DNA from 2 places in the Mycobacterium sp. IDUB_19 genome. Region 2 is predicted to be linked to the other one. Evidence: riboswitches for the same ligand, from Rfam matches in the RefSeq annotation. Region 2 holds a riboswitch; the other holds the start of a gene.

Region 1 (15,971 bases), on a different contig from region 2:
CAACGCGTAAATCCGGTCCTGGCCCGGCCCGATCCACGCGCCACCGCGATCGATCCATGTCCCGTCGTCGCGAGTGACGGTGAATGTGCGACCACCTACCCGGTCGCGAGCCTCCAGCAAGGCCACCGAGTGCCCCGCTTGCTTCAGCCGGAACGCGGCTGTCAGACCCGCGAAACCCGCTCCGACAACGCAATAATCGACGTCTGCCACGATCGGCTCCTCGGTTGCAGTTGGGTGCTAGCAGCAAACTACACCGATCGCGGCGTGGCAATAGTGGGTTCGCGCGGATTTCACGCGGAGTTCAGGCCGATTGCTCGTGCCGAGCCAACCGGCCGGGCGCCCTGGATGCTTGACGCTGACGCAAATTGTTAAAAGTGTTGGCTGACCGGTGTTTTGACGGTCTCGCAGGAGCGCGGTCACCGGGGCCATCGGTGCGCTCAAGGGCACCCTGCACGGCGGCGCCAACGAGGCCGTCATGCACGACATGATCGAGATTAGCGATCCGCGTAACGCGCGAGAATGGTTGCGCGGCAAGCTCAGCCGTAAGGAAAAAGTCATGGGATTCGGACACCGGGTCTACAAGAACGGTGACTCCCGCGTACCGATGATGAAGGAGGCGTTGAGACGCGTGGCCGCGAGGCGCGACGGCCGGCTCTGGCTGGACATCTACAACATCCTGGAAGCCGAGATGTTTGACGCCGCCGGCATCTTGCCCAATCTCGACTTTCCGACTGGTCCCGCGTACTACCTGATGGGATTCGACATCGCCTGCTTCACGCCGATCTTCGTGATGAGCAGGATCACCGGGTGGACCGCTCACTTCATGGAGCAGGCCGCGTCGAACTCCTTGATCCGGCCGCTGAGTGCCTACTCGGGGCGCGAACAGCGGGCACTGGCATTCAAGTAAGGCGGCTAGTCCGCGCTGACCTACAGGCGATCGAGCGTTCGGAAATCGTTGGTCCCGAACCAATGGTCGTTGAGATCTATCCAGGCCTTGTCGATGTCGGCCTTGGGTGAGCCGTCCCGCGTCGCGATCTCCCAAAGCCCGTAGTAAGCCCAGCCGTTTCCGGGAAAAGTCCCCGTCGGGATTCGGAGGTTGGGATTGCCGTCGGGGAGTTTGTTCAGGCTCGTGAACAGGTCCTGCTTGGCCGTCGCCAAATCGCCTGGTCCCCCATGGCCGGCGTCCACCCTCCGGATCAGGATCGAGGCCAGCGTCTGGCCCGCGGGGTAGAGCCACAAGGGAGGCTCGATATAGCGCATGGCGTCCTGGATATCCCTAGCGTGTTCCGCAGCCTTTACCGCGGCGTCCCAGTTCGTCTTCCAGACCGCCACCTGCGCATGTCCCAGGTCACTAAGGATCGCGGGCACACACCGGATGGGGGAGAGTTGGACGCCGGGCGCCGGATCGCAGCGCGCGTTCATGCCATATTTGGCGACGTCGTCATCCAATTCGCCGGCCGACTGCATGGGATCCTTTTTCTCCCAGATATCCGCCATCAGTTGCGTATAAGCGTAGGCAATGTTCGCGAGCGGCTGCTGTTCGAAAGAATTCGGTCGCTCGAATTTGCGAATATCCGCCGTGCTGGAAAAATTCACTTTTGCCAGATAATAGGCGGTTCTGTCCGCGTCCGCGTCGGCTCTGCTTGCTCTGTCTGGCATCGATTGGAGCAGCTTTTCTGCATAACGGTCAACATCGTGTTGCCCGTTGTCGCCGCTCAACGCTACGGCGGCGATTAAGAAACGAATATTGTGGAGGTAATAATCCATTATATAGCGGTCATCGTCCGGGCGATTCAATTCCGGCTCGGTACCGAAATACCTTTCGTCCGCTTCAATCGCTGCTTTGTTGGCTCTTATCGCGTTCTGCATGTCTCCCATGCGGTAATAGATGTGCGACGGCATGTGGACCAGATGACCTGCGTTCGGCGCAAGCGGTGCCAATAGGTCCGCGTATTGCTTAGCCGCGTCGGGCGTCGGCGACTGCTCCATCAGGTGGATATACCAGTGGATCGGCCCTTCGTTTGGCGGGTATTGGACGAATTTCAAGGCCCTCTCGAGTTGCTTCTTTGCCTCCGTGATCGGCTCTTTCGCACCAAGGACTGGATTTCCGTGTTCGTCCCAATAAGCCCATGGCGCCAGGTTCATCGCCGAATCGGCGAAGAGCGTGATGACGTTGGGGTCATCGCTGCCGAAATCCTTCAGCACTGTTTCCATCCCGGTATAATAGGCCCGGTTGCGATCCTGCTGGCATACTTTCTTGTCCGGATTTTTGCAATCCTCGTAACGTCCCCGGAGCGCCCGGATGATCTCGTCATCTTTCGGGTTTGGATTGGCTTCCCTGGCACGGTCGAGGGCGACATTTGCAGCCTCCCGGTCGGACTCCGATTGTGTCTTCATATTGATGTCTACTCCCAGCGGGAGAGCTTGGGCCCAGTGGCATGCCGAGCAAGGAATTCCATTCTCATCGGCCTCAGAAGCCGCTTTGCGGAATGCCCTTAGAGATTCGCGGTTGTTGAAAGCGAAGTAGAATCTCAGGCCTTGATCAAAATAGTCCTGTCCCCACGGCACGTGCCAATGCGCGCTTCCGATGTAGGGATACAACGGCGGATCGGGATCATTCTTGATCAGCTTAGCCAAGCCGCAGGCCTGGGTTGGCATCGCCGTGTCGTCGTCCTTACTCTCCATACTGGCAGCGGGCTGCGTCATGGGATCTTCGGACGGGCTTGCACAGGCAGCTTCCGGTTCGGAAGGCGAGCAGCATGCGCCAACGGTGAAAGCGATAATCGCCGCTGCCGACAATCTGTTCCGGAGTAAATTGAACATGATTCCCTCGTACCGTATCGGCAGACCCATTGGGGCGAAAGGAATTTTATTCCGCAACGCGTCGCGGCGCCACGATCTGACGGAACCCTTCGCGAAATCCGCCCACTGCAGTTTCGAGTTTCTGCTCTGGCGCGGTGAACTACTTACGGACGCTCCGGCCGTCGAGCGCCTACTCGGGGCGCGCGCGGCGGGCACCCGCCGGAGTGCAAGCTCGACGGCTAGCTGGGTCCGCCGTACTGCCACAACAGGACGTTGAATTCGGGCCCGGGTGGCTCACACCACATCGTCCGGCCGTTTGCGTCCTGGGTGGTTGCGTGCAACCCCGAGCACGGCTGACCCGGCGAGGGTGGCGCGGCGTTGGCAACACCGCTCCCGGCGATGAAGGTGGTCGGTGTGGCAACAGTAATGAGCGCCAATACGACGAATCTAAGTCTGTTGATGATGGACGTCTCCTAAGCCACATGCGGACTCAATCTGACGGTATCCGGGAACCGACCGGCTGGCAAAGGTCGGCTAGTCCGTCGGCCCGCCGTACTGCCACACCAGGCTGTGGTTGCCGGTCATGGTCGGGTTGCACCACATCGTCCGGCCGTTGATGTCCTGCGTGGTGGTGTGCAACTCCGTGCACGAGTCGCCCGCTGCGGGCGCCTGGCCGTATGCGGTGCCGGCGCCGAGCGAGCCGGCAGTCACCAGCGCCAGCGCGGTAGCCGAGATCAGGAACCGAAGTCTGGTCATGATGGACATCTCCTCAACGGGTGCCAACATCTCACGCTATCCGGCGAACAAACCGCGAGCAAAGGATGTCATCCGCGATCCTCAGCGCGCTTCGCTAGAACACGTTCTAGTCTGTGAAACCATGGGATTTCTCCAACCCGAACTGCCGCAGGTCGACATCGACGAGTGGAGCAAGCTCAGCCGCAGCGAAAAGATCCGGCCGATGGCACGACATTGGGCCGAGGTCGGCTTCGGAACGCCGGTCGTGCTGCACCTGTTCTACGTCGGCAAGATCCTGCTCTACATCCTGTTCGCTTGGCTGTTGGCGGTGCCGACCACCCGCGGGTTGGCCTTCACCCACGTCATGTCGTGGTACTCCGAGCCGATCGTGTTCGAGAAGGTCGTGCTCTACACGATGCTGTTCGAGGTGATCGGGCTGGGCTGCGGCTTCGGGCCGCTGAACAACCGGATCAAGCCGCCGCTGGGGTCGATCCTGTATTGGCTGCGGCCCGACACCATCCGGCTGCCGCCCTGGCCGAAGCGCGTCCCGGCGACCAAGGGCACGGCCCGCACGCTGGTGGACGTCGCGCTGTATGGGCTGCTGTTGCTGGTGACCTTCCTGACCCTGTTCGCCGACGGCACCGGCCCGGTGCCGGAGCTGAGCACCCAGGTCGGGTTGATCCCAACGTGGCGGATCGTGCTGATCCTGCTGCTCCTCGGCGTGCTGGGATTGCGCGACAAGGTGATCTTCCTGGCGGCCCGCGGTGAGGTCTACGCGACGCTGGCGGTGACGTTCGTGTTCGGCGGTGTCGACATGATCGTCGCCGCCAAGCTGGTGTTCCTGGTGATCTGGATGGGTGCCGCGACATCCAAGCTCAATAAGCACTTCCCGTTCGTGATCTCCACGATGATGTCCAACAATCCGCTGTTCCGTCCGCGGTTCGTCAAGCGGATGTTCTTCGAGAAGTTCCCCGACGACCTGCGGCCCGGACGGCTGTCGCGGCTCTTCGCCCACGTAAGCACCTTCATCGAAATGTGTGTGCCCGTCGCGCTGTTCGTCGCGCACGGCGGCTGGTGGACCGCGGTGGCCGCGGCGATCATGGTGATCTTTCACCTGGGCATCTTGACCGCGATCCCGATGGGCGTGCCGCTGGAGTGGAATGTGTTCATGATCTTCGGCGTGCTGGCGCTGTTCGTCGGCCACGCTCATACCGGACTGGCCGACCTGAAAAACCCTGTGCCAGTGGCGATTTTCATCGCGTTCATCGCCGGAATCGTGATCGCGGGCAACCTGTTTCCGCGCAAGATCTCGTTCCTGCCCGGCATGCGGTATTACGCCGGCAACTGGGACACCACGCTGTGGTGCATCAAGGCATCGGCGGACAAAAAGATCAACCACAACATCGTCTCGATCGCCAGCATGCCCGCGGCCCAGCTGGAGAAGGTGTACGGCAAGGAGCGCGCGCAGATCCCGATGTATCTCGGATATGCGTTCCGCGCCATGAACACTCACGGCAGGGCGTTGTTCACGCTGGCGCACCGAGCGATGGCCGGCGAGAACGAAGACGACTACGTCATCACCGACGGCGAGCGGATCTGCAGCACCGCAGTCGGATGGAATTTCGGCGACGGCCACATGCACAACGAGCAGCTGATCGCCGCGATGCAGCAGCGCTGCGGCTTCCTGCCCGGTGAAGTGCGGGTCGTGCTACTCGACGCGCAGCCCATCCATCGTCAGACCCAGTCCTATCGGCTGGTCGACGCCGCGACCGGCGAGTTCGAGCGCGGCATCGTCAAAGTCTCGGACATGGTCACCCGCCAGCCCTGGGCCGACGATGTGCCGGTCCAGGTGCTGTCGGAGCCCGAACCCGAGTCCGAGTCCGAACCCCAGCTCGAGGAGTAAACCCGCGAACCTAACGCCACTGCGAAATTTCGGTTTGAAAATCGCAGTGGCATTAGATTCGGCGCAGCCTTAGACCCCTGCGCGAACTTCCTGCGCGGCGGCGACCATGTTCTGCAGCGACGCGTTCACCTCGTCGGCGTTGCGCGTCTTGAGCCCGCAGTCGGGGTTGACCCACAGTCGCTCCGCCGGAACGGCTTTCAGCGCCGCGCGCAGCGATGCGGCCATCTCGCCGGTGCTCGGCACCCGCGGTGAGTGGATGTCGTAGACGCCCGGGCCCACGCTGTTGGCGAAGCCGACCGCGTTCAGGTCGTCCAGCACCTCCATGTGCGAGCGTGCCGCCTCGATCGACGTGACGTCGGCATCCAGATCGGAGATCGCGCCGATCACCTCGCCGAACTCCGAGTAGCACAGGTGCGTGTGGATCTGCGTTGCGTCGGCGACCCCGGAGGTGGCCAGCCGGAACGAACCGACCGCCCACCCCAGGTAGTCGTCCTGATCGGCGCGACGCGGTGGCAGCAGCTCGCGCAGCGCGGGCTCATCGACCTGGATCACCGCGATGCCGGCGGACTGCAGATCCACCGTCTCGTCGCGGATGGCCAGCGCCACCTGGTTGGCGGTGTCGGCCAACGGCTGGTCGTCACGGACGAACGACCAGGCCAGGATCGTCACCGGGCCGGTCAGCATGCCCTTGACCGGCTTTTCGGTCAGCGACTGCGCGTACTTGGCCCACTCCACCGTCATCGGCCGCTGGCGGATGACGTCACCGTAGAGAACCGGCGGCCGCACGCAGCGGCTGCCGTAGGACTGCACCCAGCCGTTCTTGGTGGCGAAGAAGCCGTCCAGCTGCTCGGCGAAGTACTGGACCATGTCGTTGCGCTCGGGCTCGCCGTGCACCAGCACATCAATGCCGAGGTCCTCCTGCAGCTTGATGACGTCGGCGATCTCCTGCTTCATCCTGCGGTCGTATTCGGCCTCGTCGATCTCACCGGCGACCAGCGCGGCGCGGGCCTTGCGAATCGCGACGGTCTGCGGGAACGAGCCGATCGTTGTGGTCGGCAGCGGCGGCAGGTGCAGCCGCTCCTCCTGGCTGGCACGCCGCTGTGCCGCGTCGCCGCGGTGGGTACCGGACGCCACGATCGAATCGATCCGGGCCCGAAGGTGGTCGTTGTGCAGCCGCGGGTCTTTCTTTCGGGAGGCCACGGCGGCGTTGGAGGCCGCGATCTCGTCGGCGACCGAGTCGCGGCCCTCATGCAGCGCCCGGGACAGCGCCACCACTTCGGCGACCTTCTCCTGCCCGAACGCCAGCCAGCTGCGCAGCGCATCGTCGAGACCGGTCTCCGGCTCCAGCGAATACGGCACGTGCAGGGTGGAGCAGGACGTCGAGATCGCGACCGTGGCCGCCGAACCCAGCAAGGTCGCCAGCTTGCCCAGCGCCGCTTCGAGGTCGGTGCGCCAGATGTTGCGCCCGTCGACGACACCGGCCACCAGGATCTTGTTGGCGAGCTCGGGCACCGCGGCCACCGCGGTGTCGGCACCGTAAACCAGGTCGACGCCGATTGCCTCGACGGGTGTGCGGGCCAGCGCCCCCAGCGAGTCGCCGGGGTCACCGAAGTAGGTGGCGACATAGATGGCGGGGCGGTTGCTCACCTTGCCCAGTGCGTTGTAGACCGCCTCGGCCAGGGCGGGGGCGTCGGGGGAGATGTCGGTGACCAGCGCCGGCTCGTCGACCTGCACCCACTGCGCGCCGTTGTCGGCCAGCAGCGACAGCAGCTCGGAGTAAATCGGCACCAGCTCCTGCAGCCGTTCGATCGGCGCGCCGCCACCATTGACGGCCTTGCTCAGCAACAGGAAGGTGACCGGTCCGATGACGACCGGACGTGCCGGAATGCCTTGCCCGAGAGCCTCTTTCAGCTCGGCGAGCACCTTGCCCGGGTCCAGCGCGAACTTCGTCCCGGGCTCGATCTCGGGAACGATGTAGTGGTAGTTGGTGTCGAACCACTTGGTCATTTCCAGCGGCGCGACATCTTTGTTGCCGCGCGCCGCGGCGAAGTAGCGGTCCAGCTCGTCGGGAACCTGCGCGGCCCGGGCCGGCAACGCGCCGAGCATGACCGCGGTGTCGAGCATCTGGTCGTAGTAGGAGAAGGTGTTCACCGGCACCGAGTCCAGCCCGGCGTCAACCAGGCCCTTCCAGGTGTCGCGCCGCAAGGTCGCGGCGATGTTTTCGAGGTCGGCTCGGCTGGTGCGTCCTGCCCAGTAGCCCTCGGTCGCGCGCTTGAGTTCCCGTTTCGGGCCGATGCGCGGAGAGCCGACAACTGTCGCTGTGAATGCTTGAGGGGTCACGATATTCGTCCTTCAATCGGCGTGGTGGCCACCGCCGGCGGACATGCAGCCGATCCGATTGCGGTGCGCACCTAAGTACTACCGTTAACGGCTGCAGCCAAACGCCCATTCCACGAGGCGATGAGCCGCCGAGCGCGGCGCGCCCGGCACAGCTGGCAGGTCTCCGGACTCGCAGGCGCGCACCGGGTGGTGCTCCTAGTGGCCGTCGCTTCCCAGTCTCAATCCTTCTGAGGACCAGTGCCTTATGACGGCGGTCGTTCCTGCATACCGTTGCGGGACAGTCCCGGATTCTCACCGGGTTCCCTCTCACGAAGCGTTACTAACGTTGCTTCGCTCGATGCCGGCGCCGCGGGTGCGGCGCAAGCAGACCAGCTGCGATGAGCAGCTTAGTCAGCCCGCCAACGCCACCGCGATCGGGATGTCTCCGTTGTTGAATTCGATGGTTCGCCGGATGGTCGAATCGTTGGCCAGTGCGGCGGCCACGACGAGCGCGACGTCGGCGCGGGAGACCTCACCCTTGCCCTGGCCGGCGACGATGCGGCCGGTAGCCGGCTCCAGCGTGAGCCTGCCTGGACCTAAAACGGTCCAGTCCAGTTCGCTGGCCCGCAGGTGGGTATCCGCGGCGGCCTTGGCTTCCGCGTAGGCGAAGAACGGATCATCCTGCGGCACACCATGATCCGGACCCGCGCCGAAGTAGGACACCATCACGAACCGCTTGATGCCGGCCTGCCCGGCGGCATCGATCACCCGGATCGCGGCATCACGGTCGACGGCATAGGTCCGCGCCGGATCGCCGCCGCCTGCCCCGGCCGAGAAGACGACCGCGTCGTGCCCGGTCAACAGATCGGCCAGTGCGTTGGTGTCGAGTTGCTCGATGTCGGCCACCACCGGTTTGGCGCCGGTGGCAGCGACCTCGTCGGAGTGGCCGGGATTGCGGAAGACCGAAGTCACCTCGTCGCCGCGCTCGGTCAGGATGCGAGCGAGTGGCAGTGCGACCTTGCCGTGTCCGCCGATGACGACGATGCGTGCCATGCCCCCGACGGTACCGCCGTTAAAGTTTGACGCGCCCCATGATGATGTCGATGATCGGCTTGCCGGGCGGGTAGGCGTTGGTCAGCGAGGCCATCGTGTGGCCGTAGTCCACCAGCACCGTGATCCCGTTGACGCCGAAGGCCGCGGCACTGTTGAGGAACGCCATCACGTCGCCCATCTGCTCGGGCGTGTGGACCTTGGAGCCGGTCTCGTCGCGGTAGTCCTGCGCGAAGGTCAGCCACAGGTCGGCGTTGGCCTGGGCCAGTGGCGTATCGGTCGGGCCCGGGCAGATCGCGTTGATGCGAATGCCCTTCTTCAGCAGGGGAAGGCCCTGGGTTGCCACGTAGGCGTTGACGATCTTCTTGCTGGTCCCGTAGTGGATGATGCCTTCGGCCTCGTGCGCCTCTGACCAGGCCACCGCCGACCCGTAGTCCGGTGTCGCCAAGAAGTCCGTCAGCAGTTCCAGGTCGTTCTCCCAGCCCATCCCGGCGACTGAGGAGATGAAGCAGATGGCCGAGCCCGAGGGAAGCTGGTTCTTTTCCAGCAACCGGTCGATGAGGTGGCGGTGCCCGATGAAGTTGATCTTCAGCAGGTCGGTCGTGCCGTCGGCAATGCCGGCGGCAGAGAACAGGGCGTGGACGGGACCGTCCAGCTGCTCTATCGCGGCGTCGATCGAGGCGGGGTCGCGCAGGTCGACCTGGATGTACTTGGCGACGTCATAGCTCACTGGCGCGTAATCCATCACGATGACTTCGGCGCCGAGCTCGGCGGCTGACTTGGCCGCCGCGGCGCCCATGCCAGTCGCGCCACCGACAACGAGAGCGCGCTTGCCGTCGTAGCGCAACCGATCGACAATGGTCATGGAAATCCCCTTCTCGGATAATGCCAACGCGGTTCTAACTGCTCAACTGTATGGGTAACAGTTATTTGGTTCAATACCGGGGGCCGATTAAATAGCCGGTCTTACTTGGCGCGAACGGCGGCACCGCGCAGCACGGTGTCGCGGGTGTGTATCAGCGCCGCCCGTTTCCCGACCTCGCGCAGAATGTTCTCCGGTATCCACTGCAGGCCGATGACGCAGCGCGCCAGCATCGCGGTGGAGGGAGCGTCGATGCGGATCTCACCGGAGCGAATGCCTTCGGAGAGCAGCGATTTCATCTGCCGCAGCCGCGTGGCATACAACCAGCCGGGGTTGGGGGTGTTCGGTGGTGACTGCCGCATCCACGCCAGCTGAATCCGGAATTCGTCGGAGAATTGGTCCAGCGCATTGACGTTGACCCAGCTCAGGGCGTCCAGCTTCTCGATGGGTGTGGCATCCGAGCGCAGCACGCTTACCCACCCCGCTTCGACCTTGCGTCCGAACGATTCCATGATCGAGGCCAGCAGTTCGTCCTTGGAGCCGATCACCCGATAGACGGTGCCGGTGCCGAGACCCGCGGCCGACGCGATGTCGCGGATCGTGGTGGCCTCATACCCTTTGCGGCCGAACTCGGTTCGCGCGACCGCGCGGACGTGGGCCGCCTTGTCGCTGGGATCGGCGTCGCTGTCGTCGGCCCACGACTCGATGACGTCGTTGGCGGCCGAGAAGGCGTTGGATCGATCCAATGCCGAATCGGTCGGTGGCCGGGCCGCCAAGCCCTGCAGGATGATTCGGCACAGTAGCTCTGCCACCTGGTCGGCAGGGGAGTTGTGCCGCATCACGTCGAGGCCGATCTGCAGCATGGTCTGACAGATGCGGTCGGCCAGTATGGGTAGATCGATGTCGGGCTTGATGTAGCCGCTCCACCGTCCGGCGCGCAGCGTTTGCACCATGGCCTCTTGAATCGCGACGGGCTGCTCGCGGGTCAGCTGCATCAGCTCGGGATCCGCGCTCGGTCCTTCGTAGAACGACATCTGCAGTGCTGCGCCGTGCCGCACGGCGCAGTTGGCGATGGCCGCTCCCAGCTCGATGATCTTCTCGGCGGCGGGTCGCGAATCGGCGTCGTCCAATCTGGCTTGAGCGTTTTCGCCGATGCGACGCAGATCATCCTGATAGCGGCGGATCAGCTCGATGAGGATCGCTTCTTTGGATTCGAAATGGTGATACAGGCTGCCGGGCAGAATCCCTGCCGCGTCGGCGATCTCCTGCAACGAGGTTCGCAATCCCGACGACGCGATCAAAGACGCCGCGGTCTGCAGAATCTCGGTGCGGCGCGTCCCAGAGTCGTCGGCCTGATCCAGGCGATCGGCCGTCGTCCGCTTGCCCTTGGCCAACGTTTCGGCTTTGGCCATGGCTAACGGTGCACATATCGAGAGGACTGCGGCCGGGCAAACCTACGCATTCGTCCTCCTGCCGAACCAAATCTTTGTTAAAGGCTATCAGATTGCCCGATCGGAAACCGGCTCAAATGCGCTGCTAACAGCGGTGACGGACCCATTCTAGGGCCCTAGAGGCCGGTGCCGTCCCAACGGTCCACCGCGACCACCTCATCGAGGGGCCGCCGCGGGGCGGGGGAGAAGGTGTGCCCGGACCGCAGCCGTCCCACCGGCAGCAGGGCGCCCTGGACATAGCTCGGCGGGATCCCGAGCAATTGCCGCACCTCGTCTTCGTGATGTAGGTGCAAGGTCGTCACGCAGGTGCCGTACCCGCGGGTGTGCAAGGCCAGCTGAAAGTTCCACACCGCAGGGAAGATCGAACCGTACAGGGTTGCCAGGTGAAACGATTCATCGCCGTCGATACGCGGCAAGTAGGGCTCGTAGCAAGGGATTACCAGCAGCGGCACCTTCGCCATGTTCTCGACCAGCCATTCCGTCGACGACATCAGCCGTCCCTCCGGCGTGTCGCCCGGCAGCAGATCGGCGAGCAGCTGACCGCCGACCCGCTTCAGATAGGCGTAGCGGTACAACTCGGCGATCTTTTCCCGCAGCGTCGGATCGGCGACCACCAGCCAACGCCAGGCCTGTGAGTTCGAGCCGTTGGCGGCCTGCAGGCCGATGCGCAGGCACTCGCGAATGTCCGCTAGGTCCACCGGCGCGTCCAGGTCGAGGGTCTTGCGCGCGGAACGGGTGGCGGTCAGCAGGTATTCGACATCCGTCGAGGCGCTCATTGGGACCCTCTCTTGGCAAGGCGCGCACCGAGTTCGGTGAGATATCCGTCGGGTCCACCGAGAAGTGCGCTCCAGGTCAGCAGGCGCTTGAGGTAGAGATGGGCATCGTGTTCCCAGGTGTAGCCGATCCCGCCGAACACCTGGATCGCGGTATCGCCCACGGTGGCCAGTCGCCCCGCGAACGCCTTGGCCCGCAGCGTGGCAAGATGCCGGTCGTCGGCGGGAAGTTCGGCGTCAGCCGCCCAGAGCGCGTGGATGACGCCGCTGCGGGCCAGCTCGATCGTCTCGTACATGTCGACGCACAGGTGCTGGATCGCCTGAAACGATCCGATGACCTGACCGAATTGCTTTCTGACCTTTGCATACTCGACAGCCATGTCCATAACGGCTCGCGCGGCGCCGAGTGCGTCGGCAGCAGTGGCGATCAGCAGGTCATCGATCACCGCCGAAACGTCAGCCGGCGCAGCCGTAGCCAGCCGCTGCGCGGGCGTGCCGTCGAGTCGGACGCGAAACTGTTTGCGGGTCTGATCGATACCGCGCTCGGGCTGCATCCAGAGCCCGGGGGAGTCGGTGTTCACCGCGAAGAGCCCGGTGCCGTTTGGATCTTCGGCCAGCACCAGCAGGACGTCGGCCGCTGCGGCATCGGACACCTCGCCGAGCTCACCCCGCAGCACGACGCCGTCACCGGCTGCGTCGACGGCGACATTCTCGAAGTCCAGGAAGCTGACGGTGGCGATCATCGTCCCGTCGGCGATTCCAGCCAAAAGCGTTGCGGCAATAGCATTGTCGCAGAGCCGCGTCAACGTGCGCGGCGCGGCGACCGCGGTCGACAACCACGGCCCCGGGTGCAGGGCGGCGCCGAGTTCTTCGGCCACGACGCCGGCTTCGACCATCGTCATCCCGGCCCCGCCGTGTTCCTCCGGCACCAGCAGCCCGGTGGCGCCGAGGTCGGCCAGGCCGCGCCAGACCACGTCGTCGACTCCGGTCGGATCGTCGAGCAGTTCGCGCACGTGACCCGAAATCGGTGCCTTGTCAGCAAGAAAGCGGCGCGTGGTGTCGCGCAACGCGACCTGTTCGTCGGTGAGCTCGAGGTTCATTTGCGTGGCAATCCGAGTACGCGCTGCGCGGTGATGTTCTTGTTGATCTGCGTGGTTCCGCCCGCGATGGTCAGCGAGCGTGACGTGAGGCGGTAGTTCGCCCACGCGGAATTGGTGCCGCGGGTGCCCAGCACGTCGAAGGCCAGGGCGGCCATGTCCTGTCCGATCTCGCCCCACACGGTCTTGGCGAGGCTGGCCGATCCAAACGCGGTGATTTCCGAGCCACCGTGCAGCGCCGCCGAGATCGACCGCTGGCAGAGCACCTCGAGATACTTGATGCGGACCGCGATTTCGCCCAGCCGCCGCAACGTCACGGGGTCGTCGAGGGCGTCGGTATTCGCGGCGATGTCGTCCACCAGTTCTTCCAGCCGCACCTGCATTTCGGCGTACAGCCGTGCGGCCCCGGCGCGCTCGTGGCTGAGCGTGGTGGTGGCCACCTGCCAACCGCCGTTCAGCGGTCCGAGCATCGCCGTAGCCGGCACCCGCACGTCGTGAAAGAACACCTCGGCGAAATCGGTGTCGCCGTTGAGCGTGACGAGCGGACGGACCTCGATGCCGGGCAGCTTCATGTCCACGATCAGGCAGGAGATCCCGTTGTGCTTCGGGGCGTCGGGATCGGTGCGCACATACAGCTGGCACCAGTGCGCCCGATGCCCCAGCGAGGTCCAGATTTTCTGTCCGTTGACCACGAAGTCGTCGCCGTCCCGCACCGCGCGGGTGCGCAGCGACGCCAGATCGGATCCCGCTTCGGGTTCCGACATTCCCTGACACCAGATGTCGTCGGCGCGCATCATGCGGCGGAGCAGTGTCTTCTTCTGGTCTTCGGAGCCGTACTGCATGATCGCGGGGGCGATGTTGTTCATCCCAATGACGTTGAGCGGCATCGGTGCCCGCGCGCGAGTGGTCTCCTCGGTGTAGATCAGTTGCTCGAGAACCGTCGCCCCGCGACCACCGTATTCGCGAGGCCAGGAGACGGCGGCCCATCCCGCGTCGGACATGGTCGCGCTCCAGCCGCGCAGCATCTCGAATGTGGCGTCGTCGCGGCCCGACGGCCGGCGGGCGGCCACCAGCTCATCGGTCAGGTTCGCGGACAGCCAGTCGCGCAGCTCGATGCGGAACTGTTCCAGCTCCGGCGGGTAGGAGAAGTCCACTTTTCCTTGACTCTGATCGTGGCTAACTGCGACTTAGCCGGACTTTACGGTGGAGCATTTCGGCGGTCAATAACGCTTATCGGGAATGTGCGTCAGGGAATGCGATCTCGGCGTTGCCCGGCATCGCGCTGACGCCGCGTCGCTCACAGACTTCCAGTACCTCGTCGACGATCGAGCCGGGTACCAGGAATCGCTCGGTGGCAGACATCTCTTCGAGATGTGCCTCGATGTCTTCCGCCGTCGGTTCGCTCTCGGTATCTGCGAGCCACCCAACGCTGAGTCCGACGAATATCCGCGCATACCGTCCGGCGGCAGCCGAATAGTTGCGGTGGGTGAATGTGCAGGCGCGGCTGGCCAGAAACGTCACCAGTGGCACGACGAGTTCGGGCCGAATGGCCTGCATGAAGCCGGATTCGGCGAGGAACTTCTCGTCACCGACCGTCTCGGTGACCATCCGCGAAAAGCCGGTTGGCATCACGGAATTCGCGAGTATCCCGTGCGCTTCGCCTTCGATCGCGATCACGTTCGTCAACCCCACCAGGCCGGCCTTCGCAGCGGCGTAGTGAGCCTCCATCGGCTGGCCGAAGATTCCGGCGGAGGACGAGATGAACACGAACCTGCCGCCCCCGTTCTTCTTCATCACGCGATACGCGGGCTGGGACAGATAGAACGCGCCGTCCAGATGCACGCGCAGCATTCGCGTCCAGTCCTCGTGCGAGAGGTCTTCGAACGCCACGCTGCCGAAGATTCCGGCATTGCTGACGACCGTGTCGAGGCGACCGAATGCGCCGACGGCCGCATCGATGATCGCCTGGCCGCCCGCCGGACTGTCCACCGAGTCGTAGGAGGCGATCGCGCGACCGCCCGCCTTCGTGATCTCGTCGACCACGTCGTCGGCGACGGCTCTGTCGGCGGCTTCATCTGGTAAGCCGCGCATTCCGCAGCCGAGGTCGTTGACCACCACCGCGGCGCCGCGGCGCGCCAGGTCCAGCGCGTAGAGGCGGCCGAGTCCGCGGCCGGCGCCGGTAACCACAGCTACCTGGCCGGTGAAGTCAATCATGATGTGCTCCTGACTAACCGACGGCTGTTTGACTGCTGTGACGCCGGACTTTACGGTGGAACAGATATTTGGTCAACAAGTCGGAGGTCGCGTGGGGGACAACGCACGTGCCGAGCGGTTGCAGGCCTTGGGCATGCTCTCCTCCGCGCTGGCGGGGCGGGCCGTGGCGGTGGCCGAGCTACCGCCGGGTGAACTCGCGTGGACGGACGGCCAGACGATTTATGTCGATGCCGCAGCGGGCGCGCGCGCGAGACTCGAGGCCGTAGCCGTACACGCGTCGATGATCGCCGCCGGCAGCCTGGACCCCGATGTGGTGGGCTCCTTGGTCCGTCACCCCCGGCTGGCGAGGCGCTACCTGGCGATCGAAGGCCACCGCGCACTGGTCGCCAACGCGCATTTACTACCAACCGTTTTGGTGTCGTTGGGCAACACGGAGATCGCCAGTCGCAGTGACTCGCCCGCTGCGTCGCTGGACCTGGCGACCGGACGATCAGCGATTGGCGACCCGGCACCGGAGTTCGGCGCTATCCGCGCCGCCAAGGTGATGGCCGCGAGCGCGCGGGTGGTCAAACAAGACGAAGAGGCACACGCGAAGCATGTTCCGCGGGGCCGCGGCGCGCAGGAGCTGCAGGAGCTCGACGACGGCGAGGTCGACGACTCCGACGATCCGGATCTGTTCACCAGCCCGGTCGGCGGGGGCGGTTTCATCGGCAAGTGGCTGAAGAAGATGTTGTCCTCTGCGCGCAAGACCGGCAGCGGCGGCGG
Region 2 (15,971 bases):
CGGCCATGGATCGTCGGCAACCCGACGTTCTCGTAGACGAGATTGTCATCCAGCGAGGCATCCGCGGTTTCGAAATCCGCGTCCATCAAGGCGTTCAGAAAAGTCTCGACCGTGCGCGTGTTCGCGACGGCTGTCCCAGTCAGCTCGGTCATGGTGCCAGCGTAGGCGCGTGCCGGCCGGGCCCTGTGGCAGGGTAAGGCGGTGCGAGTCGCCGTGGTCGCCGGGCCGGATCCCGGGCACTCGTTTCCCGCGATCGCGCTGAGTCGGCGTTTCCAGGACGCGGGCGATCAGCCCACCCTGTTCACCGGCGAGGAATGGATCCAGGCCGCCCGCGACGTCGGCATCCAGGCTGTCGCGCTCGACGGGCTCGCGGCGACCGATGAAGACCTCGATGCCGGGGCCCGAATCCACCGGCGTGCGGCGCGGATGGCCGTGCTCAATGTGCCGGCGCTGCGCGACCTGGCGCCCGACCTGGTGGTGTCCGACGTCATCACCGCCGGCGGCGGCATGGCTGCCGAGCTGCTGGGCATCCCGTGGATAGAGCTCAACCCGCATCCGCTGTATCTGCCGTCGAAGGGGTTGCCGCCGATCGGCAGCGGGCTGGCGCCGGGTAGTGGTATCCGCGGCCGGCTGCGCGATGCCGCGATGCGGGCGATGACGGCGCGGTCGGTGCGCGCGGGTCTGGCGCAGCGTGAGAAATCCCGCGCCGAGATCGGACTGCCGGCGCGCGATCCCGGGCCGCTGCGTCGGCTGATCGCCACGCTGCCCGCGCTGGAAGTTTCCCGTCCGGACTGGCCGGCCGAGGCCGTCGTGGTGGGGCCGCTGCACTTCGAACCGACCGATCGGATTCTCGAGGTCCCGGCCGGCTCGGGGCCGGTGGTGGTCGTCGCGCCGTCGACCGCGCTGATCGGGACCGAAGGTCTAGCCGAAGTCGCGTTGGGCTGCTTGACGCCGGGGGAGACATTGCCGGCGGGATCGCGTCTGCTGGTGTCGCGGTTGGGCGGACCGGATCTGACGGTTCCGCCGTGGGCGGTGGTCGGGTTGGGACGTCAGGACGAGCTGTTGGCACATGCCGACGTGGTGATCTGCGGCGGCGGCCACGGAATGGTCGCCAAGACGCTGCTGGCCGGGGTGCCGCTGGTGGTGGTGCCCGGCGGCGGCGACCAGTGGGAGATCGCCAATCGGGTGATGCGCCAGGGCAGCGCGCGGCTGATCCGGCCGTTGACCGCCGACGCGTTGGTCCAGGCGGTCAACGAGGTGTTGTCGACACCCCGCTACCGCGAGGCCGCCCGGACGGCCGCTGCCGGCATCCACCGCGTCGCCGACCCGGTGCGGGTATGCCACCAAGCGCTGGCGCTCGCACGATGATGGCGATCGGTATGTTGGCTGGCGTGCGGCTGACGGAGTTCAACGATCGGGTGGTGTTGCGGTTCGGCGCCGCCTACGGCGCATCGGTGCTGGTAGACCACGTGCTGCCCGGTTTCGACGGCCGGACCGCTTCGCAGGCGATCGAGGACGGCATCGAACCACGCGACGTCTGGCGGGCGTTGTGCGCCGACTTCGACGTGCCTCGCGAGCAGTGGTGAGTATCGCGCGCTACCCGTGAGCGAGTGTGCGTCGAGGGCGCCCTACACGCACGCTTCCCGCCCTGGACGCACACTCAACGCCACCAGCGCACACTCATCTCCGACTCGACCGTGGCGCCTGGCGAAACACGCAGTCGCCGCACACGGCTCGCCCGGGTAGGCGATAAAACAGGCAGCAGCTGTCGCGCCTGAAGCCCAGATGCGAGCCGCTGATAGCGCCGGATCCGGACAGCACGCCGGTGTCCAGCAGGGAGTCGGTGATCTCGACAATCCGCGCGCGTAGGTCAGGCCGCGCCACGAGCAGCGCCCGCGACGCGCCGACCAGTGCGGACGCGATGTTGCCCGCCAGCAGGGCAGGCGCCAGCTTGACCCGCAGACCGCTCTCGAACGGCTGCATATGGTGTTGCACCACAATGCGATACAACAACTCCGCGGAGATGTCCGGCGCCGATATTCCGGTGGGTTCGGGCATGCGGAGCTGTGCCCCGTCGTCGGCACGTTGCAGGTCGTCGAGGTCCGGAACAACGCCATGGGCCAATGCGCATGCCAGCACCGGCGACCACAGCCGGGTGGCGTGGCCGAGATGAACCAGCGAGGCGCCGATCCGTAGGTCCGTCGTGTGGTAGCGCTCCGCGATGGTGTCGATCAAACCGGCGAAGCCGTCGGCGTAGTCCTGGCGGACCGGATGCCATCCTGTCCCGGCACCACCCACAGTCAGCGCGAAAAACCCTTTGTAGGAAGATATTTCGGCCAGCTCGGCGGAGATATCCATGCGTGCGCGACCACCCTCTCTGGGGAGATCCGCCCCAGTGGCTAGCGAGGAAGCGCCGACGGTGAGTATCTGGCTCTCGGGTCGCAAGGTGCCCGATCACAGTGGCGGGACCGCACCGGATTCGCACCGGTTTCCTCAGCTTGTGCAGGCCCGTCGACGCTCTTTCGGTAGCCGATATTGCCACACCGAACCGGCACGGCGTGTCGAACTTGAATCGAACAGGTGTTCGCCTACAGTGTTGATTGTTCGACGATGACTTGTCGGTGGGTCTCTCTAGTGTCACGGCCAACCGACCGATACCGGTCAGAGAACAACGACTACAGGAGAGACACCATGGCGCAAGCCCCCGACCGCGAGAAGGCTCTCGAACTGGCGATGGCCCAGATCGAGAAGAGCTACGGCAAAGGCTCGGTGATGCGTCTCGGTGACGAGACGCGGCAGCCGATCTCGATCATCCCGACCGGATCCATCGCACTGGACGTGGCCCTGGGCATCGGCGGCCTGCCCCGCGGCCGGGTCGTGGAAATCTACGGCCCGGAATCCTCGGGTAAAACCACCGTTGCACTGCACGCGGTCGCCAATGCTCAGGCGGCCGGCGGCGTCGCGGCGTTCATCGACGCCGAGCACGCCCTGGATCCGGACTACGCCAAGAAACTCGGCGTCGACACCGATTCCCTGCTGGTCAGCCAACCCGACACCGGTGAGCAGGCCCTGGAGATCGCCGACATGCTGATCCGCTCCGGCGCGCTGGACATTCTGGTCATCGACTCGGTGGCCGCGCTGGTGCCGCGCGCTGAGCTCGAAGGCGAGATGGGCGACAGCCATGTCGGGCTGCAGGCCCGGCTGATGAGCCAGGCGCTGCGGAAAATGACCGGCGCGCTGAGCAATTCAAAGACCACGGCGATCTTCATCAACCAGCTTCGGGAGAAGATCGGGGTGATGTTCGGCAGTCCGGAAACCACCACGGGTGGAAAGGCGTTGAAGTTCTACGCGTCGGTGCGCCTGGATGTGCGCCGGATCGAGACGCTCAAGGACGGCACTGACGCGGTCGGTAACCGCACCCGGGTCAAGGTCGTCAAGAACAAGGTGGCGCCACCCTTCAAGCAGGCCGAATTCGACATCCTCTACGGCCGGGGTATCAGCAGGGAAGGCTCGCTGATCGACATGGGTGTAGACCACGGCTTCATCCGTAAGTCCGGTTCCTGGTTCACCTACGAGGGCGAACAACTCGGCCAGGGCAAGGAGAACGTCCGCAACTTCTTGATGGAGAACGCCGATATCGGCAACGAGATCGAGAAGAAGATCAAGGAAAAGCTTGGCATTGGCGCGGTCTTGACCGATGACGACGTCCTCCCCGCTCCCGTCGACTTCTGAGCCCTCCCGCGAAGAGCAGGCGCGGGCGTTGTGCCTGCGCCTGCTCACCGCGAGGGCGCGCACCAGGGCCGAGTTGACCGGCCAGCTCACGAAACGCGGATACCCCGGCGACGTCAGTGCCCGGGTACTCGATCGGCTGGCCGCTGTCGGGTTGGTGAATGACCGGGACTTCGCCGAACAGTGGGTGCAGTCCCGACACACCAGGGCGGGAAAGAGCAAGCGCGCCTTGGCCGCCGAGCTACACACCAAAGGCGTCGACAAAGAGGTGATCACCACGGTGCTGGCCGGGATCGACGCCGGTGCCGAGCGAGACCGGGCCGAAGAACTGGTACAGGCCAAGCTACGACGGGACACGCTGAGCGGCGACGACGCGCGGATCACCCGCCGGCTGGTGGGGATGCTGGCACGCCGTGGCTACAGCCAAAACCTGGCCTGTGAAGTCGTCCTCGCCGAGCTCGCCGCCGAACGGGAACGCCGCCGGGTCTAGCTGCGGGTTAATGCCGTCGGCCCCGGTCGCCGTACCATGGCCCCGTGACTTCGACAGTGACGCCAGACGCCGCGAGCCCCTCCGGGGCCGTGGCGGGGTCGGCGCGCACCTATCAAGTCCGCACCTACGGCTGCCAGATGAACGTCCACGACTCCGAGCGGCTGGCGGGCCTGCTCGAGGCGGCCGGCTACCAGCGCGCCGCCAAGGGCGCCGACGCGGATGTGGTGGTCTTCAACACCTGCGCGGTGCGCGAAAACGCCGACAACAAGCTGTACGGCAACATCAGCCACCTGGCCCCGCGCAAGCGCGACAACCCGGACATGCAGATCGCGGTCGGTGGCTGTCTGGCCCAGAAGGACCGAGACTCGTTGCTGCGCAAGGCCCCATGGGTCGATGTCGTGTTCGGCACGCACAACATCGGGTCGCTGCCCACGCTGCTGGACCGGGCCCGGCACAACAAAGTCGCCCAGGTGGAAATCGTCGAGGCGCTGCAGGAGTTTCCGTCGTCGCTGCCGAGCGCTCGCGAATCCGCTTACGCCGCTTGGGTTTCCATCTCCGTCGGCTGCAACAACAGCTGCACCTTCTGCATCGTCCCGTCGCTGCGGGGCAAAGAGGTCGACCGCAGCCCGGCGGACATCCTGACCGAGGTGCAATCGCTGGTGGACGACGGCGTGCTGGAAGTCACGCTGCTGGGCCAGAACGTCAACGCCTACGGGGTCTCGTTCGCCGACCGGGCATTGCCCCGCAACCGCGGCGCCTTCGCCGAGTTGCTGCGGGCCTGCGGGGATATCGACGGGCTGGAACGCGTGCGATTCACCTCGCCGCACCCGGCCGAGTTCACCGATGATGTCATCGAGGCGATGGCGCAGACGCCGAATGTCTGCCCCGCCCTGCATATGCCGCTGCAGTCGGGATCCGACCGGATGCTGCGGGCGATGCGGCGGTCTTACCGTGCCGACCGCTACCTCGGGATCATCGATCGGGTTCGCGCGGCCATGCCGCACGCGGCCATCACCACCGACCTCATCGTCGGGTTCCCCGGTGAGACCGAAGAAGACTTCGCCGCCACTCTCGATGTGGTGCGCCAGGCTCGGTTCGCGGCCGCGTTCACCTTCCAGTACTCCAAACGGCCCGGCACCCCCGCCGCTGAACTCGACGGACAGCTGCCCAAGGCCGTCGTACAGGAACGCTATGAGCGGCTGATCGAGGTGCAGGAGCAGATCTGCATGGAGGGCAACCGGGAGCTGATCGGCCAGAGGGTCGAATTGCTGGTCGCCACCGGCGAAGGACGTAAGGACGCTCGCACGGCCCGCATGACCGGTCGGGCCCGCGACGGCCGGCTGGTGCACTTCACCGCCGACACAGCGGTGCGGCCCGGCGACATCATCACCACGGCGGTCACCGAGGCCGCCCCGCACCACCTGATCGCCGACGCCGGCATCCTGACCCACCGGCGCACCCGGGCCGGTGACGCGCACGCCGCCGGACAACGCCCGCGCGGCATCGGTCTGGGCATGCCAGGCGTCGGGGCCGCCGTCGATCCCGCAGAAACCCCAGCACCCCTTGGATGTACCCGATGACGAAAGACCACACCGGCTTTGACGCCCTGCGTGCCGAGATCGAGGCCGCAGAACGCCGCGTAGCACGCGAGATCGATCCTGGCCCAAGGGGATTCGTCGTTGCGATACTTGTTTTCGTGCTGCTGGGCTCGTTCATCCTGCCGCACACCGGACATGTCCGCGGATGGGATGTGCTGTTCAGCAGTCACGGCGCCGGCGCCGCCGCCTTGTCCCTTCCCTCAAAGGTATTCTCTTGGCTGGCACTGGTTTTCGGTGTCGGTTTCTCGATGCTGGCATTGCTGACGCGTCGCTGGGCGCTGGCCTGGATCGCGCTGGCGGGCTCGTCGATAGCCAGCGCGGCCGGGCTCTTGGCGGTGTGGTCACGTCAGACCGTGGCGGCCGGTCATCCCGGCCCCGGCATCGGGCTGTTCGTGGCATGGATCACCGTGATTCTGTTGACGTTCCACTGGGCCCGTGTGGTGTGGTCGCGCACGATCGTGCAGCTCGCGGCCGAAGAGCAGCGCCGCCGCGTCAGTGCCGAGCAACATTCCAGGCCGCTGCTAGAGACCCTGGGCGATTCGGACACTCCCGAGAGCCCCGAGGACGGGGCGCCCGCGGACCAGGCCGACGGCCGCTAGGACTTGCGGGTCAGCGCGTCGGCGGCCGCTTGGGCCCACTGGCGCCATTGTTCGGCATTGGCTTGTGCCTCTTGGGCTTCTTTGGTCCGGCCGGCCGCGGTCGCCTTGCGGGCCTGCTGCTCGTAGTGCTCGGCGCGGGTCGCGAACTGTTCGGCCCGGGCCTGCGCCTCGGGGTCAGTCCAATTCGCTTCGCCGGCGTCGCGCACCTTCTTCTCGACGGCGCGCAGCCGTCGCTCCAGGTCGGCCGACCGCTCCCGGGGCACTTTGCCGATCGCCTCCCATTTGTCGGCGATCGAGCGCATTGCTGCCCTGGCGGCCTCGTGGTTGCTGGTGTCGATCTTCTCGGCCTCGGCCAGCAGCGCCTCCTTGGCCGAGGCGTTGGCGCGGAACTCCTGATCCTTCTCCGATGTCGCGGCGTTACGGGCGGTGAAGAACGCGTCCTGGGCGGCCTTGAAGCGTCGCCACAGGGCGTCGTCGACGTCCCGGTTCGCCCGCCCCGCCGCTTTCCATTCGGTCAGCAGCTTGCGGAATTCGGCGCTGGTGCCGGCCCAGTCCGTCGAATCGGACATCTCCTCGGCCCGCTCGCACAGGCTTTCCTTGGACTGCCGCACTCCCGCGCGCTCGCGGTCCAACTCGGCGAAATGTGAACCCCGCCGCCGGTTGAACGCCTCGCGGGCCGCCGAATAGCGCTTCCACAGCGCGTCGTCGACCTTGCGGTCCAGACCACTGATTGTCTTCCACTCATCGAGAATCTGGCGCATCCGGTCGCCGGCGACCTTCCAATGCGTCGAGTTGGTGGCCAGCTCCTCGGCCTCGGCGGCCAGCGCCTCCTTGCGGGCGGTCTGCGCGGCCCGGAGCTCGTCGCGGCGGGAGCGATCGGCGGCGACCGCGGCGTCGGCGTGCTCCACCAGGGTGGTCAGCCGGCCCGCCAGCGCGTCGATGTCGCCCAGCACGGAGGCCGTCGGCAACATCTCGGCAAGCGCGGAGGCGTTGGCCTTGATCTTGCGCGCATCGCCGCTCCCGGAGGCCAGCCGCTCCTCCATCAGTGTGACCTCGGTGCTGAGGTCGTCGAACCGCCGGCCGAAGTGGGCGAATGCGGCCTCACGGTCGCCGGCCTGCCAGGAGCCGATAACACGTTCGCCGGCCGAGCTGACCAGCCAGACCGTCCCGTCGTCGTCGACGCGTCCGTACTGGTGCGGATTGCTGGTCGGGGGCAACACCACCGGGTGGGCGCTGGGTCGCGGTGTCGGTCCAGGGCCAGGCCGCGGACCCGGGCGTGGTGTCGGCTTGGGCGCGTCGCTGGAGCGGGGCGCGTCATCGGTCATGCGCTCGTCACAATCTTCTACACCCTTTCGCGCGTTCGCTGTCCCGCGCACCTGCCGCGCGTAGCGGCACCCGTTCAGTCGGGAGACCTGCTGCCATCAACAGCTGCTCCTTCACCGATTCCACCAGTATTCAAGCAGCTTGACGGGCTGTATACCGCAACCTGATCGTCGTCGTCGAGACGGCCCGTTGTGAAACAGTGGTGCACGCAGCATCTTTACTCGAGAACCGCCCTCGACGTCGGAGAGAACCCGCACATGGACAAGCTCGATGTCGCCGCGTTGCTCGCGTTGACTTCCGCGCTGTGCGTCGCGATCGGCGACGTCCTGCAGCAACGCGCGACGCACCGGATTACCGACCCATCGCTTCGCCTGCCGCAGCTGTTCACCAAGCTGGCCCGCAATCAGCGGTGGCGATGGGGCGTGCTGATCCTGACCGGCAGCATCGCGCTGCAGGCGGCCGCGCTGGACCAGGGTTCGGTGCTGCTCGTGCAGGCGTTACTGGTGCTTTCGCTGCTATTCGCGCTGCCGATCAGCGCGAAATTGGCCCAGCGCCCGGTGAGCAGCCGGGAGTGGATCTGGGCTCTGGTGCTGACGGCCGCGGTGACTGTGATCGTCACGGTCGGCAACCCGCGGGCCGGTCATGCGAACGCCTCACTTCAGACCTGGGCCTACGTGGCGGCGGTGCTGGGGCCGCTACTGGTCGGGTCCATCGTGGCCGCCCGCATCTGGGGCGGCGCGCTGGCCGCGGTGCTGTTCGCCTTCGTCTCCGGTGCGCTGTGGGGGATCTTCGCGGTGCTCACCAAGGGTGTCGTCCATCGGCTCGGCGAAGGCGGATGGGCGGTCTTCACCAGTCCCGAGCTGTATGCCTGGCTTCTGGTCGCGTTCGGCGGTTTCGCGTGGGAGCAGTCGGCGTTTCGGGCCGGCGCACTGACGGCGTCCATGCCGACCCTGCAGGTGTCCCAGCCGGTGGTAGCGGCGTTGCTGGGTGTCGTCGTCCTCGGCGAGACGCTGAACACCGGCCGCGGCGGAATGGTCGTCCTTATCGCGGCCGCGTTGGTGGTAGCGGCGGCCACCGCCGAGCTCGCGCGCGTCGATGCCGTCGCGACCGGTAAGCGCATCGACGCGGCGCTCGCTGGCGCCGTCGAGCAACCGGCGTAGCTGCGCGCACCCGGCCGGATAACAGTTCAATTCCACCGTTGCTGGGGGCGTAGGGCGACGTCGCTGCGCCCGGTACCGTAACAGTGACAATTGGTGTTGTTGGTACTTGTGGGGCTACAGGGGGCACGTCAAGATAGCGAAGGTGCGGTCGGTGCGACGGCGGCTGTGGCCCGCGATGTGGCCGCCACGATCGTCGTCGAGCCACCGGTGTCACACAGCCGGTCGTCCGGCTGTGTGACACCATTGGGGGCGAGTTCGTCGGTCTTGTCGGGCGTCAGCAGCCAGCCACAGCCGTGCCACAGGCTGTTCATAGGTTCGTGAACTACTTATTGCGCAGGACCGTTTCTTGTTCGAGCAGCGCAGACAGTTTCACCGCGCACACAACGGAAACGGTTCCGAAACGGGTAGTGCATACCCGCCGCAGATGATGGGCCCACGGGTCCGCACACCGGGGAGGACGTCGCAGATGCAGAAAACAGAAATCGCGGTTCTTCTCGCACTGCTCGCCGCGTTCGCGTCGGCGCTGGGGAATGTCGTCCGTCAGCGTTCAGCGCAGGAGATCACCGACAAACCGGTAGGCCACCTCGAGCTCTTCCGGATGTCGGTGCGCGATTCGAAGTGGTGGCTGGGAGCGGGCGGAGCGATCGCCAATTACGTGCTGCAGGCCGCCGCGCTGACGCTGGGCTCTGTGATGCTGGTCACGGCACTGCAGGTGACGGCCCTGCTGTTTGCGCTGCCGATCTACGCGCGGATGACCCGGCGTGCGGTCACCCGCTGGGAATGGACCTGGGCATTGCTGCTGGCCGCCGCGTTGACCGTGGTGGTCGTCGTCGGCGATCCGGATCCCGGAGCGTCGCGCGGGTCGGTGGGAACCTGGGCGGTGGTGGCCCTGGTGATGGGCCCGGCGCTGGTGTTCTGCGTGCTGGGCGCGCGGATCTGGTCTGGCTCGGTGGCTGCGGTGCTGCTGGCCATCGTCGCCGGTTCGTCGTTGGCATTGTTCGCGGTGCTGACCAAAGCCGTTGTCCAGGTCGTCGGAAACGGCGTCGGCGCGTTGCTGCTGGCGCCGGAGTTCTACGCGTGGATAGCCGCCGCGCTGGCCGGCATGATCTTTCAGCAGTCGTCGTTCCGTGCCGGTTCGCTGACCGCCTCACTACCGACCTCCGTCGTGGCCAAGCCGGTGGTCGGTTCGATCCTTGGCATCGCCGTGCTGGGCGAGTACCTGGACTGCACCGGGCCGGCCAGGCTGGTGCTCGCCGCGGGGATCGTGGTGGTGGTCGTCGCGACGGTGGCTCTGGCCCGCGGTGAAGCCGCGACCATGTCGAGCAAGGTCGCCGAGAAACTCGCAAAAAAAGCGCTGCGGAAATCGGGAGAGATGCGGCTCGCCGAGGCCGAATGCAGCTGACCGTTTCGCCCGGACCGACTAGCTCGTTGGCCTAGCGGGCATCGACCCTTCGGTTACTTTGGTGGCGTGCTGAGCGCCATCGCAATCGTTCCCTCCACGCCGCTGCTCCTTCCCGAGCTCACCGGGGCAGTGGCTGCCGAGGTGGCCGACCTGGCCACTGCGGTATTGGCCGCGGCCGCCCTGCTGCCGTTGCGGTGGGTGGTGATCGGAACGGCCGGCGCCGACGACGTGCTGGGCCCCAACGGAATCGGCAGCTTTGCCGGCTACGGCGCCGACGTGCGGGTCCGGCTCTCGCCCCAGGGCGGCGAGCGCTCCGAGCCGGTGGCCGACTTCTCGCTCTGCGCGCTGATCGCCGGCTGGCTGCGTGGCCAGGCGAGGCCCGAGGCCAGCGCGCAGGTCCGCGTCTACCGCGACGGCCATGACGTCGACACCGCGCTGGGTCTGGGCAGGCGGCTGCGCGCCGAGATCGACCAAGCGCCCGATCCGGTCGGTGTGCTGGTCGTCGCCGACGGCGTGAACACCCTGACGCCAGGCGCGCCCGGCGGCTATGACCCCGGCAGCGTCGATGCGCAGCTGGCCCTCGACGACGCCCTGGCGCACGGCGACACCGACACTCTGACCCGGCTGCCGGAGCAGATCCTCGGACGGGTCGCCTTCCAGGTGATGGCGGGACTGACCGAGCCGGGGCCGCGCGCGGCCAAGGAGCTGTATCGAGGAGCGCCCTACGGTGTGGGGTACTTCGCCGGAGCCTGGCAGCCATGAGACCACTGGCGATTATCGGGCCCACCGGGACCGGCAAGTCGCAGCTGGCCCTCGACGTCGTCGAGCAACTCAGCGGCGAGGTGGGCGCGGAAATCGTCAACGCCGACGCGATGCAGCTCTACCGCGGCATGGACATCGGGACCGCCAAACTGCCGGTCGAAGCGCGCCGTGGCATCCCGCATCACCAGCTCGACGTCCTGAACGTCGTGCAGACCGCGACCGTCGCCCGTTATCAGCGGGCCGCCGTCGCCGATATCGAGGCGATCGCGGCCCGGGGCGCGGTGCCGGTGATCGTGGGCGGGTCGATGCTTTACGTCCAGTCGCTGCTCGACGATTGGTCGTTTCCCGCGACCGATCCCGCGGTGCGGGCGCGCTGGGAGCAGCGGCTCGCCGAGCTGGGGGTGGGCGAGCTGCACGCCGAGCTGGCCCGCCGCGACCCGGCCGCCGCCGCCGCGATCCTGCCCACCGATGGCCGCCGCACGGTGCGTGCGCTCGAGGTGGTCGAGCTCACCGGCCAGCCGTTCGCCGCGTCCGCGCCCCGCATCGGTGTCCCACGCTGGGGCACCGCTATCGTCGGATTAGACTGTGACACAACGATTCTCGACGAAAGGTTGGCCCGCCGCACCGCCACCATGTTCGAGCACGGCCTGGTCGACGAGGTCCGCGCGCTGCTGCTCGAGGGCCTGCGCGACGGCGTAACCGCGTCTCGCGCGCTCGGTTATGCGCAGGTGCTTGCCGCTCTTGACGGCGACGGCGGTGAAGCTTTGCGTGACGCGCAGGAGCAGACGTACTTCGGCACCCGGCGCTATGTGCGACGGCAACGGTCGTGGTTTCGCCGCGACCACCGGGTGCACTGGGTCGACGTGGGCGCCGCGACCGAGTCCGACCGCGCCCGCATCGTCGCGGACACCTTGCGGGCGTGGCGGCACGTACCCTGAACAGGTGATCTTTACCAAGGGCCACGGCACCCAGAACGACTTCGTGCTGCTGCCCGACGTCGACGCTGCGCTGTCGCTCACGGCGGGGCGGGTGGCTACGCTGTGCGACCGGCGCCGCGGATTGGGTGCCGACGGGGTGCTGCGGATTACCACCGCGGGTGCCGCCCTGGCGGTCGGCGTGCTCGATCGACTGCCCGACGGTGTTGGCGCGAGCGACTGGTACATGGACTACCGCAACGCCGACGGGTCCACCGCGCAAATGTGTGGCAACGGCGTGCGGGTGTTCGCGCATTACCTGCGCGTCAGCGGGTGCGAGTCCCGCGACGAGTTCGTCGTCGGGTCGCTGGCGGGGGCGCGGATGGTCAGCCTGCACCATGCCGACGCCACCAACGCCGACATCACCGTCGACATGGGCAAGGCCAACCGGCTGGGCGCCGGGGAGGCCGTCGTCGGCGGCAGGCGCTTGCGCGGGCTGGCGATCGACGTCGGGAATCCGCACCTGGCGTGCGTCGACCCACAGCTGAGCGACGACGAGCTCGCCGCGCTGGATGTCGGTGCGCCCGTGCACTTTGACCGTGCGCAGTTCCCGGAAGGCGTCAACGTCGAGGTGCTCACCGCGGCCGCCGACGGCGTGGTGCGGATGCGAGTCCACGAGCGCGGGGTGGGCGAAACCCGCTCGTGCGGAACCGGAACGGTCGCGGCCGCGGTGGCCGCGCTGGCTGACGCCGGGGCCGACACCGGCACGCTGACGGTCCGCATACCCGGCGGCGATGTCGTCGTCACCATCACCGACGCCACCAGCTACCTGCGCGGGCCGTCGGTGCTGGTGGCACATGGCGAGATCAGTGATGCCTGGTGGAGCGCGCAGTAATTCAGATGCATTGCCGCCCGCGACGTGCCACCATCGAAAGTGGCTATGACATTCCCTGATTCGCCCGACACGGGCTCCCTAAATTCGACGCCCAGCGTCGGCGAACTCGCCCTCGAAGACCGATCGGCACTGCGCCGCGTCGCCGGGCTGTCCACCGAACTCGCCGACGTCTCCGAGGTCGAATACCGGCAGCTGCGCCTGGAACGCGTCGTGCTGGTGGGGGTGTGGACCGAGGGCAGCGCGGCCGACAACCAGGCGAGCCTGGCCGAGCTGGCAGCCCTGGCCGAAACCGCCGGTTCGCAGGTGCTCGAAGGCCTCATCCAGCGCCGCGACAAGCCCGACCCGTCGACCTACATCGGCTCGGGCAAGGCGCAGGAGTTGCGCGAAGTGGTCCTGGCGACCGGCGCCGACACCGTCATCTGCGACGGCGAGCTGTCGCCGGCACAGCTGACCGCGCTGGAGAAGGCCGTCAAGGTCAAGGTCATCGACCGCACCGCGCTGATCCTCGACATCTTCGCCCAGCACGCCACCAGCCGCGAGGGCAAGGCGCAGGTGTCGCTGGCCCAGATGGAGTACATGCTGCCCCGGCTGCGCGGCTGGGGTGAGTCGATGTCCCGGCAGGCCGGTGGCCGCGCCGGCGGCAGCGGTGGAGGTGTGGGCCTGCGTGGTCCAGGTGAGACCAAGATCGAGACCGACCGGCGCCGTATCCGCGAGCGGATGTCCAAGCTGCGCCGCGAGATCAAGGACATGAAGCAGGCCCGCGACACCCAGCGCAGTCGCCGGCTGCACGCCGCCTTGCCGTCCATCGCGATCGTCGGCTACACCAACGCCGGCAAGTCCAGCCTGCTCAATGCGCTTACCGGGGCCGGGGTGCTGGTGCAGGACGCGCTGTTCGCCACCCTGGAGCCCACCACCCGCCGCGCCGAGTTCGACCCCGATAAAAGGGGGGCCCGGCCATTCGTACTCACCGACACCGTCGGCTTCGTGCGCCACCTGCCCACCCAGCTGGTCGAGGCATTCCGCTCGACGCTGGAGGAGGTCATCGACGCCGATCTGCTGGTGCATGTCGTGGATGGCTCCGACGTCAACCCGGTGGCCCAGATCAATGCGGTGCGCCAGGTGGTCTCCGAAGTCATCTCCGACCACCACGGCGATGCGCCGCCCGAGCTCCTGGTGGTGAACAAGATCGACGCCGCAAGCGATCTGATGGTGGCCAAGCTCCGGCACGGGCTGCCCGGTGCGGTGTTCGTCTCCGCGCGCACCGGCGACGGCATCGACGCGTTGCGGCGGCGGATGGCTGAGCTCGCTGCCCCCGTCGACACCGCCGTCGACGTGGTAATTCCCTACGACCGCGGCGACTTGGTGGCGCGCATGCACGCCGACGGTCGCGTCCAGCAGGCCGAGCACAACCCGGAGGGCACCCGGATCAAGGCCCGGGTTCCGGAGGCGCTGGCCGCGAGCCTGCGGCAATTCGCGGCCGCCGGCGACGAGGTCTCTTAGCAGCGAAGTGCCGCTAGGGCGGCCCGGGGCCAGCTGCCGACCAACCGTCTGGTTGGTATATGTTGGGCGGCAGAGTTCCCGTTGGCCGGAGGTTATTCATGAGCAGCGCAATCAGGTATCAGCGCACACTGTTTGAACCCGAGCACGAATTGTTCCGCGAGTCCTACCGCGCCTTTCTCGAGCGCCATGTCGCGCCGTACCACGACGAGTGGGAGAAGGCGAAAATCGTCGACCGCGGCGTCTGGCTCGAGGCCGGCAAGCAGGGATTCCTCGGCATGGCGGTGCCCGAAGAGTATGGCGGCGGCGGCAATGCCGACTTCCGCTACAACACGATCATCACCGAGGAAACCACCGCCGGACGTTACAGCGGGATCGGCTTCGGACTGCACAACGACATCGTCGCGCCGTATTTGCTGGAGCTGGCTAACGAAGAGCAGAAGCAACGCTGGTTGCCGAAGTTCTGCACCGGAGAACTGATCACCGCGATCGCCATGACCGAGCCGGGAACCGGCAGTGACTTGCAGGGCATCAAGACCCGTGCGGTCAAGCAGGGCGATCACTATGTGCTCAACGGCGCAAAAACGTTCATCACCAACGGAATCAACTCCGACCTGGTGATCGTGGTGGCCCAGACCGATCCGGAGAAGGGCTCGCAGGGCTTTTCGCTGCTCGTCGTCGAACGCGGCATGGAAGGCTTTGAGCGCGGCCGACATTTGGACAAGATCGGACTGGACGCGCAGGACACGGCGGAGTTGTCGTTCACCGACGTCAAGGTTCCGGCCGAGAACCTGCTGGGCGACGAGGGCAAGGGCTTCATCTACCTGATGCAGAACCTGCCGCAGGAACGCATCTCGATCGCCATCATGGCGGCCGCGGCGATGCAGCAGGTCCTCGAGCAGACACTGCAATACACCAAGGAGCGCAAAGCCTTTGGCAAGCCGATCGGCAGTTTCCAGAACAGCCGCTTCGTGCTGGCCGAGTTGGCGACCGAGGCCACCGTGGTGCGCATCATGGTCGACGAGTTCCTCCGGCTGCATCTGGACAAAAAGCTGACGGCCGAGCAAGCAGCAATGGCCAAGTGGTACTCCACCGAAAAGCAGGTGCACCTGATCGACCGTTGCCTGCAGCTGCACGGCGGCTACGGCTACATGCGCGAATACCCAGTCGCGCGTTCCTATCTCGACGCGCGGGTGCAGACGATCTATGGCGGCACAACCGAGATCATGAAGGAAATCATCGGGCGCGGCCTCGGCGTTTAATCGCGTGATCCCAACCCCGGTCGGCTGGCGTCGTCGGTGGTGACCAATCCTGCTGCCACGCAACAACGAATCGTGGACGGCCGTGCAAAGCGCGCGCGCATGGTGACACGCAAGCACAACTAGTCCGCTTACGCTCTGGTTGCTCGGGTGTACGGCAAAATGATTGCTGCCCATGAATTGCTTCTTTGCTCGAGCGGATAGCCGGCGAACTGATGGCGTCGCGTACCGTCAGCGCATGTGTTTCGGCTTCGTGGAGCGCCTAATCACTTGCCCGCGGCATGTAGGAAGGCACGATTGGTCGCGACACGATCGTCGTCCCGCATCATTTCGACATCAGAGC

The links. A riboswitch is a leader RNA that binds a small molecule or an ion and turns the genes downstream of it on or off. The one in region 2 is predicted to bind cobalamin.
Region 1: another riboswitch for cobalamin. It lies ahead of metE (5-methyltetrahydropteroyltriglutamate--homocysteine S-methyltransferase); the one in region 2 lies ahead of ACZY0B_RS04625 ((2Fe-2S)-binding protein).

Annotation. Positions count from the first base shown of each region.
Region 1 covers NZ_JBVAXR010000013.1:40,953-56,923, reverse strand. Annotated here, with positions in the region: gene ACZY0B_RS12975 (flavin monoamine oxidase family protein) at 1-210, opposite strand, end outside; partial or broken gene ACZY0B_RS12970 (citrate/2-methylcitrate synthase) at 410-907, shown strand; gene ACZY0B_RS12965 (hypothetical protein) at 928-2,823, opposite strand; gene ACZY0B_RS12960 (hypothetical protein) at 3,042-3,239, opposite strand; gene ACZY0B_RS12955 (hypothetical protein) at 3,337-3,558, opposite strand; gene ACZY0B_RS12950 (DUF3556 domain-containing protein) at 3,680-5,440, shown strand; gene metE (5-methyltetrahydropteroyltriglutamate--homocysteine S-methyltransferase) at 5,510-7,780, opposite strand; cobalamin riboswitch at 7,918-8,119, opposite strand; gene ACZY0B_RS12940 (SDR family oxidoreductase) at 8,171-8,812, opposite strand; gene ACZY0B_RS12935 (SDR family oxidoreductase) at 8,832-9,674, opposite strand; gene ACZY0B_RS12930 (TetR/AcrR family transcriptional regulator) at 9,776-11,083, opposite strand; gene ACZY0B_RS12925 (nitroreductase family protein) at 11,239-11,898, opposite strand; gene ACZY0B_RS12920 (acyl-CoA dehydrogenase family protein) at 11,895-12,995, opposite strand; gene ACZY0B_RS12915 (acyl-CoA dehydrogenase family protein) at 12,992-14,146, opposite strand; gene ACZY0B_RS12910 (SDR family NAD(P)-dependent oxidoreductase) at 14,223-15,206, opposite strand; gene ACZY0B_RS12905 (nitric oxide reductase activation protein NorD) at 15,298-15,971, shown strand, end outside.
Region 2 covers NZ_JBVAXR010000003.1:178,577-194,547, forward strand. Annotated here, with positions in the region: gene ACZY0B_RS04610 (limonene-1,2-epoxide hydrolase) at 1-152, opposite strand, end outside; gene ACZY0B_RS04615 (glycosyltransferase) at 202-1,368, shown strand; gene ACZY0B_RS04620 (DUF3046 domain-containing protein) at 1,392-1,586, shown strand; gene ACZY0B_RS04625 ((2Fe-2S)-binding protein) at 1,681-2,358, opposite strand; cobalamin riboswitch at 2,402-2,528, opposite strand; gene recA (recombinase RecA) at 2,692-3,732, shown strand; gene recX (recombination regulator RecX) at 3,698-4,219, shown strand; gene miaB (tRNA (N6-isopentenyl adenosine(37)-C2)-methylthiotransferase MiaB) at 4,264-5,799, shown strand; gene ACZY0B_RS04645 (Rv2732c family membrane protein) at 5,787-6,416, shown strand; gene ACZY0B_RS04650 (DUF349 domain-containing protein) at 6,413-7,741, opposite strand; gene ACZY0B_RS04655 (DMT family transporter) at 7,997-8,899, shown strand; gene ACZY0B_RS04660 (hypothetical protein) at 9,028-9,210, opposite strand; gene ACZY0B_RS04665 (DMT family transporter) at 9,366-10,301, shown strand; gene ACZY0B_RS04670 (class III extradiol ring-cleavage dioxygenase family protein) at 10,368-11,063, shown strand; gene miaA (tRNA (adenosine(37)-N6)-dimethylallyltransferase MiaA) at 11,060-12,001, shown strand; gene dapF (diaminopimelate epimerase) at 12,006-12,872, shown strand; gene hflX (GTPase HflX) at 12,918-14,372, shown strand; gene ACZY0B_RS04690 (acyl-CoA dehydrogenase family protein) at 14,471-15,631, shown strand.